DNA from 3 places in the Methyloterricola oryzae genome. Region 1 is predicted to be linked to each of the others. Evidence: riboswitches for the same ligand, from Rfam matches in the RefSeq annotation. Region 1 holds a riboswitch; each other region holds the start of a gene.
The links. A riboswitch is a leader RNA that binds a small molecule or an ion and turns the genes downstream of it on or off. The one in region 1 is predicted to bind cyclic di-GMP.
Positions count from the first base shown of each region.

Region 2: another riboswitch for cyclic di-GMP. It lies ahead of EK23_RS16120 (VPLPA-CTERM sorting domain-containing protein); the one in region 1 lies ahead of EK23_RS21505 (VPLPA-CTERM sorting domain-containing protein).
Region 3: another riboswitch for cyclic di-GMP. It lies ahead of EK23_RS24255 (VPLPA-CTERM sorting domain-containing protein); the one in region 1 lies ahead of EK23_RS21505 (VPLPA-CTERM sorting domain-containing protein).

Region 1 is NZ_JYNS01000002.1:292,070-296,297, reverse strand. Features, by position in the region: gene EK23_RS05070 (phenylacetate--CoA ligase family protein) at 1-883, opposite strand, end outside; gene EK23_RS05065 (low molecular weight protein-tyrosine-phosphatase) at 940-1,428, opposite strand; cyclic di-GMP riboswitch class I at 1,874-1,952, shown strand; gene EK23_RS21505 (VPLPA-CTERM sorting domain-containing protein) at 2,065-2,985, shown strand; gene EK23_RS05050 (class I SAM-dependent methyltransferase) at 3,133-3,786, opposite strand; gene EK23_RS05045 (hypothetical protein) at 3,802-4,158, opposite strand.
Region 2 is NZ_JYNS01000013.1:103,040-107,267, reverse strand. Features, by position in the region: gene EK23_RS23980 (hypothetical protein) at 1-1,096, shown strand, start outside; cyclic di-GMP riboswitch class I at 1,747-1,826, shown strand; gene EK23_RS16120 (VPLPA-CTERM sorting domain-containing protein) at 1,912-2,889, shown strand; gene EK23_RS16115 (Lcl C-terminal domain-containing protein) at 3,031-4,005, shown strand.
Region 3 is NZ_JYNS01000013.1:95,128-99,355, forward strand. Features, by position in the region: gene zwf (glucose-6-phosphate dehydrogenase) at 1-149, shown strand, start outside; gene EK23_RS16085 (hypothetical protein) at 403-651, opposite strand; gene EK23_RS24255 (VPLPA-CTERM sorting domain-containing protein) at 854-1,633, opposite strand; cyclic di-GMP riboswitch class I at 1,790-1,867, opposite strand; gene EK23_RS16095 (VPLPA-CTERM sorting domain-containing protein) at 2,542-3,372, opposite strand; gene EK23_RS23365 (hypothetical protein) at 3,551-4,186, opposite strand; gene EK23_RS16105 (hypothetical protein) at 4,177-4,228, opposite strand, start outside.

The DNA of each region.
Region 1 (4,228 bases):
CCGCGTCCAGAATCTCCAGAATCACCGACTCACTGCTGAGCAGCATCTGTCCGTCCGGTGACTCCATGGCGATGAGCCCCCCATCGCGGCAGCCATATTCGTTGGCAACCGGCGCGGCAAAGATCTCGCGGATCAACTGCCGCTGGTGCGGGTACAGCGTTTCGCCCGTCGTGTAGACCACCTTGAGCGATGGCAGGCGCAGGATTCTCCGACGGCTGCGCACATGGGCCGCCAACAGGCTCAAGCTGCTGGCGTAACCGTAGATGCAGGAGGGACGCCAGGCCTCGATGGCATCCAGATAGCCGTCCATGCTAGCCGCATTCATGGCGAATGCGTTGAGCATCAATTGATTCAAACTGCGGTCACGCAACGCGCGTACCGCGTCGCTGCGGCTCAGTTCGATGGGTGCTCCCCACAAGAGCAACTCCGGCTCGCCAAAGCGGTGACCCCACCATTCACGTGCGCGGAAGCGGCTTGCCATGTCCGCCGCCTGCCGCCGCTTGCCAAAATAGAAGCGCAATGGCGTTCCGCTTGAGCCGCCAGTGCTGTAGGGAATTGCGCCGCCCGGAGCCTGGTGCCACACCATGGCGTCGCGGTGGGCCGCCGCCTCGGCCTTGTCCATCGTCGGCAGGCGCCGTAACTCCGCGAGCAAATTCCGCGCTTCCAGATCGATTCCGGACGCCTGGATGCGGCCCGCATGCCACGGACTGTGATGGAGGGCGGACTGCAGCAGTGACCTGAGACGATCGGCCTGCAGTGCTTCGATTGCGTTGCGCGACAGCCATTGGCTTGCGCGCATCTGGCTAAGGAATGCAAGCGTAGGCCGGCGGAGCAGGCGCTCGTGCAAAGGCAACAGGATGTGGCGCGCGAGGGCGGACTGCACCTCAGCAGGCCCGTTCCGAAGGCATACGCTTCATCCCTCGCGCGTGTGGCAATTTGTCAGTTCGTGTCGAAGCCTTCCCGCCTGACCCGATCGAGAAAGCCCCGCGAGGCCTGTTCAATCATGTCCAGCACCCGCTCAAAGCCCTGGGGACCACCGTAATAGGGATCGGGAACCTCGCGTGTCTGCAGGGCCGGCGCGTAATCCAGGAAAAACTGCAACTTATGCGTGTGCGGCTTGGGACACATGAATCGAAGTGCGTCATAGTTTTCCTGATCCATCACCAGGATGTGATGAAACCTTGAAAAATCCCCCACAGCGACCTGGCGCGCACGCAGAGGACTGATGTCGATTCCCCGCGCCAGAGCTGCTTTCTGGGCGCGGTGGTCCGGTGGGTTGTTAACGTGGTAAGCGTGAGTGCCTGCGGAATCGATATGAAAAAAATCGGCAACACCTTCATCTTCGACCAGCTTGCGGAAAACGCCTTCCGCCGTGGGCGAGCGGCAGATATTGCCCATGCATACGAACAGTACCTTGATTTGCTCCATAAAGAGATCCGAATGAGATCAGTAGAAATGGTGCGATTGGGAGAAAGCAATTAGATCGTCCCAGGAATCGTGCCGTCAAGCCAGACGCTTGACACCCTTCCAAAGTCGCAGAAAGGCCCTGCTTGCGGTTCATTCTATAACTAAGTCACTCCCTTATCGCGCGCACCGGAAATACAACGCGGCAACAACCCTCAGGGCGCCAGCATTCTGAGCCAGATCCCACAGACTAAGTGATTTCCCACACTTTCGTCCAGTAATAGACTCATAAGCCATTGTTAAACCAGTAGCTGAATATGGCATAGCACATGCTTATGTAGCACCATGTCGTAAGCTGTTGCTCTCAGTTCCTCACTTATGACATTAGGCGTCACGACGCTGCGCTTCGGGAAAGCACAAGGACATAAAGGCTTATAGCCATGGATGGAAGTTGGACCGTCAGCAGGCAGGATGCCAATGCCACACTCGCCGCGAGGCGGGGCCGGAAAGCCACGGGACTTGGGCACCAAGCCAGCCGGGCTGCCTTCCATGTGATGGGGAGGACCGCGACACCACACCTTAGCGGGAGCGGGGCGCCGCGGACATCACTGCCTATGAAAAAAACCAACCACTCATAGCACAGTGACAAGGTAACTATACATGAACAAAAATAGAACTAAACTGGCCAAGGCCATCAGCATGGCTCTCGCCGGCTCCGCGTTATCCGTCGCGGCCATCTCCGATGCTTCGGCGGCCTCCACCACCATGTACAACACTTTCACCACAGCCGCGACGACCGCCACTGATGGCTGGACCCGAGTTTATGACGGAGCAGATGTGGACACTATCGCGACCGGTCCAGAGAGCCAGGGCAACAAAGGCACAGTCCTTCCTTGGCTCGGTACGACAGGCGGCGCTCTTCCGTTCGGGTACGGCGGATCATCGCACCTGAACTGGGCAGTTTCACTTGGAAGTGCAGGCGACTCCGCGGAAATTTCGGCTGCCGATTCCACCAAGTACAACTCCTCGCCTTACTACACCACTGCCGCCGAGATCGACACCGGCGGCGGTGCATGGCGTGACAACGTGACCCCAACCGGTTGGAAACACCAGACCGATATCGGTCTGCTGCAGTCCAATGTGACCCAGTTCGTCCACCTGAACCCGTCAACCTTGGGCGCCCAGAGCCCCACCTTCAGCCGGTTCGGAATCACCGTTTTCGAGGGTATGGACACCAATACCGGCAACTACAGCCACCATGGCGCCTGGAATAATCCCGCAGCGGGACGTCCGTATAACCAGGATAACCCGTTCGGCACAACGGGCCTCACCAACCTGAAATATTCGGATAACGTTGACGCCGTCAACGACTTCGTATTCCTGGCTGAAGCCGGCAAAATCTACTCCATCTATTTGGGCGGCGTCGACTTCTCCAAATGGAATACCGGGGTGGACAACTACAAGCTAGGCATCACCACCTCGGCCGTGCCGGTGCCCGCCGCTGTCTGGCTGTTCGGCAGCGCCCTGGCCGGCATGGGCATCGTCGGCCGCCGCAAGGAAAAGGCCGGCGTGACGGCCTGATTCCCCAACAGCAGGCCTCGTCCTTTGGAACCCGCCACCTTCAGGTCGGCGGGTTTTTCTTTCTCCCGCCCCGCTCAGACCAACCGCGGGGTCAGGTCCCGGTAAGCTCTACCCGGCACGCTGCGCTCAGGGCGAGGAACCCTATGGTTACTGACGCTTCCGCAGCAGAAACACATCCCGCGCCGGCCGCTCCAGCAACAGCCCATACTGCCGGGCGATCCAGTCGAAGCTCGCCTCCGCGTGGAAGCTCACATGGGTGGGATCGTTCTTGTATTGCCAGTTGACGAAGCGCTCGCGGCTGATCACCGGTTGCGTCATGATGCCCAGCCAACCGCCCGGCCGGACCAGCGCCAACATCTTTGCCCATTCGGCCGCCGGTTCGCGAAAATGCTCCACCACTTCCGTGCAGGTCAAAAAGTCGTACTGCCGCGACAAATGGCTTGAATCAGGCGCATAGATCGGATCGTAGGCGGCCACACGCATCCTCGCCTCCTGCAGCATCAGTCCCAAGACCGGGCCCGGACCACAGCCATAATCGAGGCCTTCCATGCCAGGCTTCAAGCGATCGATCAAAGGCTCAGCCAGCCGTGACAGGAATCGCCGGTAGCCTGCATCCTCGGGATGATTCCGATGCAGATCGTATTCCGTCTTCTCCCGCTCGAGCGATACATGGCTGGCCGGGTCCGCGAAGATCAGACGGCACTCGGGACACTCATGAAAGACGCGGTCGCGTTGCTGGAAGAATGCCGGCGCGCTAGTCGAACAGAGCGGACAGGGCAACTGGCTGAACGCTCCGCTCACGGCCCGGTCTCCTCACTATGGCCGGTCGAGCCTGGCATTGATCGCCGTGGCCGGGCCCTGGATCTCACTCAAGGCCGCCTCGAATCGGGCCGGCTGCGCATTGGCCGCCTTCGCGCTGGCCTCGTAGTCTCCATTGGCCTCCTGCACCACGCAGGTGATGTAGGCCTGGGCCCTTTGCTCGAATTTCCGCACCCGCTTGAGACTGGCGTTACAAGCCTCAGCGCCGCTCGATTCGATGGCGGACGGGACTGGCTCCTGGTCGCAGGCCGCGGCGCTCCAATGACCGCCCGACAGGATTCCGGCGTCTACCGACCAGGGCAGCGGCATAATTCCAAACAAGGGCACAAGATAAACAATCATGGTCTTGATCATGCTGAACTCCTCGCTGTTGCTAACCCGGCCCTTAGTGGCCGGGTTAACGCGGGGCCCGGATGCCCCGGCG
Region 2 (4,228 bases), on a different contig from region 1:
CACACCCACCCCGGCGCCCGCAACACCGACGCCTGCGCCGGCCACGCCCACTCCGACACCAGCAACGCCGACGCCTGCGCCAGCCACGCCTACCCCGGCCCCATCGGCAACTCCGGCTCCGAGCACAAGCCCGAGCCCATCGCCTTCGGCCTCGCCAAGCCCGTCACCGTCCGCTTCTCCGGCACCGTCAGCAAGCCCGAGTCCGTCGCCTTCGGCTTCGCCCACGCCCGAACCTTCGGCATCACCAACCCCGACTCCGGGTCCCACCGATTCACCCACCTTGGAAGTTACGGGCAGCGGCGATGGCGATTCCAATGTTGGCGAGTCAATCAGCCTGCTGGTCAAGAGCACGGACCCGCAAGGTCAGACCGTCGATGTCAGCGCCACCCTGGACAACGAAGCGGTAGCCGAATTGGCCGGCGATCTGACCGATACCGTGAGCAGCGCCTTGTCTGACTCGGGTGAGGAGAGTTCGCTAAACACGCTGCTGGCCACTGCTGCCGCGACGACGCCAAGCCTTTCGACATCAGGGGACAGCAGCCAGTGCAAGATCGGCCATGCGGTACCGGTGCTGGTGATCGACGCCCAGGGCAATGCCCTGTTCAAATGGACGCCGACCGCAGACGATGCGGGTCCGCACACCCTGGTATTCAAAGCAACCGACACGGACGGCTTTAGCACCGAGGAAACGGTCACCCTCAACGTCAAGGCACTGCCGCAGGAGAACCGCGCTCCGCAGTTTGACTGGACCGCTGGCTGGTACGCTGCGAATCCTGGCAAGCAGTTGAAGATCCGCCTGCAGGCTCAGGACCCGGATGGCGACAAGGTGCGCTTCTTCATCAACAAAGGACCCGAAGGTGCCCAGATCAAAAACACCTTCTTCAACAAGAAGACCGGAAAGTGGGAAGCCACCTGGGTCTACACGCCGGACCGCGCTGAAGCAGGCAACACCTACAAGGTGTACTTCACCGCCACCGACGACAAGCCGGGCGAGTCCAAGCAGACCACCCGCTGGACCTTCGTACACGTCAACGAGCCCAAGCGCGAGCGCGACGATGACCACCACCACGACAAGGGCAAAAAAGACAAGGACTAATCCCTTCCCACCTGCGTTAACTTCGTGACTCTGAACAACCCGGGACCGGCGACGGTTCCGGGATTTTTTTGCCCATTTCCGGGGGCCCCAGGCTCCGCGTGGGAGCCCATCCCCGTACGCTCTGCATCAACCCCAGGCGCAGAGCGCCAAAGCAGCGTTCCCACGCAGAGCATGGGAACGAGAGAATGCGAAACGCCAAGCCACTTTTCCCATTCAGAGCGCGGCCACGAGAACCAACCCTGCCCTGGCTCCCATGCTCCGCGTCGGAGCCCATCCCCGGACGCTCCGCGTCCACCCCCGGCGCAGAGCGCCAAAGCAGCGTTCCCACGCAGAGCGTGGGAACGAGAGAACACGCTTTCCTTTGGCGGTGGATACCGCCTGAAAGAACCCCACAGAATCAACGCCCACCAAGCAAGCGCTCAGCTCGTATGGCATAAGCCGAGTCACCTGGGTCATTTCCCGCACTTTATCCGCGTAAAAGCAATTTAATTCACTATATATCAATCACATATTATTGGCACACAACGTGCTGAGTCAGTGTGTCTCTTATTAGACGCTGGAACAGGGACGACCGCCGGGCAATAGCCTCGGCAAACCAATTCCGGCTTGATTTTTCGGCCCTCACGGACGGGGGCCGGGCAGGGACGCCAGCCCAATTTCGCCACACCCGCTGCGAGGCGGGGCCGGAAAGCTACGATCTTGAGGGACTCAAGATGGCTGAGCTGCCTCCCATGAACGGCGGGAGCGGGGACGCGGAACGTTCCCCGGCCGTTCATCCAGCAACGCATAATTCAACTAGCGAACGGAGATACGTGATGAAAAAAACTTCTATTGCGCTGGCTGTGGGCGGCGCGGCCCTGGTGGCCGGCATCAATGCACAGGCGGCCACGATCGTCGACTACGGCGGCAACCTCAACACCGTCAATGCCCTCACCGGCTACAACCACCTGGTCAATGTCAACGGCGTCGGCGCCACGGACAACGCGATCAACTTCAACAAGCAGCGCGTGGGACTGAATACCGCCACCAGCGGCACCCAGGTCGGCAACGGTGTGCAGTACCATCACATCTTCACCAATGTCGACCAGGCCCCGAACGGCACCACTGGCACCATCACCGCCTCCAACTACGGCATGCACGACGCCATGATGCCGGGCTCGCTGCACCTTGACCCAAATACCGGCGAACCCACCGGCTATGTCTATGACCATGCCGCCTACGGTGTCGGCCAGTTGAGCTGGTGCCAGGCCGGCACCTGCGCCGGCGGCAGCGGCACCAGCATCGGCTGGAACCACACCTCCAACCACATCCTGTTCTCATTGTCTCAGGCCAGTCCGGTAACCATCACCCTGTCCAACGCGGCGGCGGATGCCACCAAGCATGGCCCCAATGAAAGCAGTGGCGTTCTCGGTGGCGACCTCAAGCCCGCCTTCACCATCTTCAGCGGCGCGTCGACCACCGGTGTCAATGACGGCAACCACACGTTCAATAATCAGCAGAACCCCTGGACCAACGTCAGCTATCTGGACCACGACGCCAATACGGCCAATGCCAGCAGCATCACCTGGAACAGCGTGACCGACGGCCCCGGCATCCTGCAGCCCGGATACTACAGCCTGTGGATCGGCGGCAACTATGCCAACGTCGCCAACGCCGACGGCAGCCATGGCAAGAACTACGCCCTCACCATCAGCACCACCACCGTGCCGGTGCCGGCAGCCGTCTGGCTGTTCGGCAGCGCCCTGGCGGGCATGGGCATCATCGGCCGCCGCAAGGACAAAGCTTCGGCTTGAGCGCGCCGCGGCCACGGACGGCCGCAGCCCTGAGTCGACCCGCTGCCCGCGCCCCGTGCGCGGGCAGTTTTTTGTCCAAGGCCGCAGTACGCCAAGCCGGCACTGCGCCGCCATGAAGCCGAACTTTCGGGAGTTTCAAACATGAACAACAACAAGCGACTGCCGTCCCTGCTCGTGCTCGCCTTCGCCGCATCCGCCGCCCAGGCCGCCCTGCACGACCGCGGCGACGGCATGATCTACGACGACGCCCAGAACATCACCTGGCTGCAAAGCGCCAATTACGCCAAAGCCGAGTTCGCCGCCAACCCCAGCCGGATCGCCGAGATCGTCGCCGCCGCCAACGCCAAGGGCGGCGTCGCCGGCAGAACGCTCACCCCGCAGGACTTCAAGGCCGCCTCCGGCCAGATGACCTGGTACGGCGCCATGGCCTGGGCCGATCAACTGGCTTACGGGGGGTTCAGCGACTGGCGCCTCCCGCACATCCCGCAGCCCGACCCGACCTGCCTGACGCAGGACGAAGAACTGGGCATCTCCCACGGCTACCGCTGTCGTGGCAGTGAGATGGGCCATTTGTACTATGTGGATTTCTCCAATTTCACGCCGGGCACCCTGCTCAATGGCAACCGGGTCAGTAGCGGCGGCATCGAATTCAAGGGCATAGGCGTCTTTTATTGGTCCGACGCCGCCTATGCGCCACTTGCCGACAACAGCTGGTTTTTCAACTTCCAGGGATTTCAGGGGGCCAACGCCAGCTATGCGACGGACTATTTCGCCTGGGGCGTGCGTGACGGCGACGTGCTGCCCGAGTTGAGCATCGACCGCGCCCGCTGGCGGGCCCGCAGCGGCCTGTTGACCGTCACCGGACGGCTGAAATTCTCTCCCGCCTTCTCGGCCTCCAAGCGCCGTGAGCTTCGGGAAACCCGCCGCATCACTATCGTTGACGCGGCCAGCGGAACGCCCATCGCCCTGGACATCCAGGTTCGCCGCGACAACACCTGGCGCGCGGTCTTCGCGGCCGACAGTGCAGCGGTCGCCTGCAGCGTGAAGGCCGATTTCGGCGGCAAAATGAGCGGCGCCGTGCCCGTCACCTATGCGCCCAGCTATTGCGCGCCATAACGGCATCAACCTTCGTGAGCCCCGGCGCGACGCCGGGGTGGCGACCGCTCGCAAACGAAGGCGACTGCACTTGCACCGCACAATCCCGCGGGAGTGGCATAATGCCGCCGGGTTTTAGACCCCAAGCCCGCTATGAGAAGCGATGTGCCACGCGGCATTGGCTGCAGCGGAAGGCGCATTACACCTGAAACCCTCCCTCTGTGCGGCCCGTGCCGCCGCGAAC
Region 3 (4,228 bases), on a different contig from region 1:
AACTGGCCTGGCGCTGGGTGGAGCCGATCCTCAACACCTGGGCCGCGGACCCCAAGGGCCCCGAGCACTACAAGGCCGGCACCTGGGGCCCCAGTTCTTCGGCGGCCTTGCTGTCGCGCGATGGACATTGCTGGCATGATGAGGTTTGAAGCATAAGCTAGCGCGTCGGTCCGTTGGGCGTGGGCTCGCGCCCGATGGGCACTGCGCGACCACTCGCCGGAAGGTCAGGATTCCGCGCGCTTTGATTGCCTTCCGACGCTTGAATTGCTCACAGCTCTGGGCGGAGTGTCGTGGTGGCGACGATGTCGCGCTCGGATGCCAGGTCGATCTATGCGGCCGCTTGCTGTGTTAACTCGGAAAGCGCTGCAGGAGTCATTGGAAAGCGGCGTTGCCCCGAATCGCTCAGATTAGGTGTGCGACTTTCAGGAGTACGCCGGTAATCAGCGAGGTCTGCAGCATTCCGACACCCACAACCGAGCGAGCCAGGTCCGAGGGCGTTTCGGCGATCTTGACCTCGACTTCCGTGATGCCTTTCTGAAGCAGACGTTCGGATTCACGCAACTGGGTTTGGGTGGCGACGTCCTGCTGGTTGGGATATTGCTCTATCAACTGGCCGAAGTCCTCTGTGATGATCTTGGCTTTGGCAGTCATCGGTGGCCTCGGTAAGTTGCTCGTATAGATGCAGGGAGGTAACGCGCATGACAACCTGACTGGCACAAATCAGGACGCTAAGACAGTATGTCATGTTGAACACTTGCCTACGCTGCAAGTGCGTGTCTCGCCCATAGGCGTAAAGAAGCCCGCGCGACCTGGGCTGCGCGGGCTTTGCTTCATCATCCCTGAGAGCGATTCCCTAAGCGGTTGCTTTTTCCTTGCGTCGCCCTAGCACGCCGAGGCCAGCCAGGGCGCTGCCGAACAGCCAGACCGCCGCCGGAACCGGGACCGGAGCCGAGGTGATGCTGAGTGAATAGCCCGCATGGGGTCCGAAATTGCCTGAGCCGGAATATCCGCCCAGCAGGATGCTGTAAATTTGTCCTGCCTGGGCCGTGAACGTGATATCCCCGCTGTCGGAGAAGGTCAGGAAAGTCAGGCCGGTAGTCCCCAGGGGGTTGCTCTGCATCGCGGGTGTGGGGTTCGGTGTCGAATAGCTGGCTGGCTGATAGCCAACATTCCATCCGCCGTGATGGTCGTAACTCGATCCCGTGTCCATGCCGGTGAATACCGAGATGCCGAAATTGCTCCAGCCTGCGTTACCGACGGTGGATGGGGTGATGGTGACCTTTTGGGTGACATCGGATTTCAGCAGGCCCACATCGGTATTGTGTCCCCAGCCCTGCGAACCGACCCCGCCGTTGGGCCCTTTATCATTCCAGGCGCCTTTGGCCGTGTCGATATCCGCCCAGATTCCGTAATGATCGAAGGCGTCCTGGGAGGAGATTTCCAAGGTGGCGCCCTGGCTATGGAGTTGGCCCGCCCAATGCGTGACCAGTCCAACGGAGCCGAAGGGCGCCGCGCCGCCTGCCGTGCCTACCCAGCCTCCGGCAGAAACCCATCCATCGGTCCCGTTGACGCCTCCATCCGTGCCATTCGCGATGTGGGTGGGGTTGGTGTAAGCGCCATTAGAATTGTACATGGTATGAGCCATCGCATTGGACGCGGCGCCGAGCGATAGGGCGGCGCCTGCGAGGCTCATAGAGATCGCTCTTGTTAAGGTATGACTTTTCATTCGTTCGCCTCAAGTTATAGCTTTATGTGGCCCGCAAGAAACCGGCAGGCCGTGTCGACTGGAAGAGGCAGTCCGGCTGTCTTGAGGCAAGATCCTGGGACTTTCCGACTCCGCCTCGCGGCGGGTGTGGCTTTGGCTCTTCGCTTGCGCCCTCGGAGTTGCGGTTCCATGTGCTTAGAGTCACGCGCAATGCCATCCGGGGCATCGCGCATTCTCCGATTCACCTGTCCGTCCATCAGATAAACCCGCCAGCCGTTTTCCGATTGGCGTCCACTCCAAAAGAACGCATTGGCTGCTACCTGTCACGTCGCAGTCGACATCATTGAGCAGGTTTTGTGCCGTATATAGTAATCAATGACATAAGCTGATCGCTTAGTCAGCTTCTGAGGCATATGCCTGAATCTATGCGTTATTTCTCCGAATGCCGGGAATTGCCTTAGCCAATTGATTTGATTGGTCAGCTGCGAAAGGAGGGCTTGAAGAGGTCCGGCTTACGCCACTTAATCCCGTGGATGAAGGGAGGGGTTCGAGAGAACAATTCTGAGGCCTGGCGTCCGAGGAGGCCCCCTATTGATCAGGCCCAAAAATACCCTCCAAGTATTTCGGGCCGACGCCAATGTCGGTACGCGCCTGACTTGGCTGACGCGGCCTCTGGCCGCGCCGTGGCATCCGTGCCCTGCATTAACCCGGCCATTAAGAGCCGGGATAATAACTCCGAAGGCCGGCGCCACTAAAGAAAAGCCCGTGCAGCTCACGGAGACTGCACGGGCGGCAAGCTCTGCCTTTACCCCCGGAGGGGCTGACGCGCCTCAGCCTCAGGCGGTCAGTCTTTCCTTGCGGCGTCCGAATACCCCCATGCCAGCCAGGGCGCTGCCTAGCAGCCAAACAGCCGCAGGCACCGGCACGGTGGTGACGGAACCGACGTTATTGAAGCTGATGCTCCAAGAGCTCTTCCGATTGGAGGCGATCTCTTGCAGGCACCGATCCCAGATGGACGTGCTGTGCGTCTTGCCACCGAAGGTGGTGTTGCCCATCAGGTAGAACCACACGCTTTCGTTGGATGTCATGAGCTGGCTGGCCCAACCCCAATCGTCGCTGGCGTCGGTGGTAAAGCCGAGGCCGATCGGGCTGAGGTCCGCGCCCAGGTCGATCAGGTCCGCCCGATAGAGCTGCCCGGTCGTGGTTGTGACATTCGTGCTCTGGAAGCCGGAAGCGGTGCTTCCGTCATAGGTGATTGATCCTGATCCACTGTAGCCCGGGATCTTGCCTTTGATGCTCACATAACTGCCGTTCGAACTAAAGACAGGCAATCCGAGAGCGCTGGTAAAGTTCGCCCTGAAGTCGAACGTTCCGTTGGTAACATTCCAGCCCGTGCTGGAATTTTCGTTAAAGGTGAACGTCGAACCGGATTTCGTGCCAGTCAGCCGGTAACCGCCCGAAACCTTGGAGAAGGTGAGGTTGGCGCCGGTGAAGAAGTTGGGCGCTCCGGCATCCGGGACGTTGCCGGAGATGCCACCCAACAATGGGAAGTCGCCGGCTCCAAGTCCCGCCGGCGGTGCATAAGCCATGGCGTCTTGCGCCACGGCCCCTGCCGCTAGCAGCGGGACCAGTGTGAGCCACTTGGTGGCCCTCTTGTTCGCTGTCATTGGAAAGGTTCTCCTATACTTTTTGTGCATTTGAGTGGCGCCGGGGCGGATTACTTGTACCAGGCCATGGTGAAGATGATCTGGTTCAAGGCGTGGCAAGGCCGCCGCCCCGTTTTTTTTTCTGATGGCTGCCTGTCCTTAGCGCATGAAGTGCAGGTGGCTCCCTCCCAAAGCCCGCCTACCCTCCGGTTTGCCGCACATCCTTCCAGCAAACCCACGCCCGAACTCTCCGGGGTGCCCACCATACAGAAACGGCGTAGCCAGGGGTTGAACGGTCCTGGCCACAAATTGAAACGCAAGATTGATGCCTTCTAGTTAAAACAATGGGTTGGATCAATATGGCTTCAGGGAGTTGCGGGAAATGCCGTATCTGTGCGGGAAATCTCTGGAACCCCAGAGGAAACTGCCTTATCCCCCCGCCCTCTGGTTCAGGGGTTGCGACGTTCTTTCGCGCCAGTCCAGCGCCACATGACTTTCGCGCCGGAAGCTGTGTTCTGATGCGGCTGAGGAGTCCGAGTCCGGTCACGCCGCTGACGAAGAGCCAGGCGGCCGCGGGGAGGGGCACCGGGGCGGCGGCGAGGGTCAGTTGGAAGTTCTTGGTATGACCGCCATAGCCAATTCGATGGGTCACCGAATTGCCGTTGATGTCGTTGTAGTTGACGAAGGGCAGGTCTACCAAGGTAGCGTCGGTGTTATAGACATTGCTGGCATTTCCGCCGATCCAAAGCGACCAGTCTCCCGCGCTCAGGTGATAGGTGTTGGACGCGGCGTTGCCGTTTCCGACATCGACATGGGCGCAATAGCTCATGCCCATGTGGTTGCCCTATTGGCAAAATTATGGGTCAGAGGATTCTGT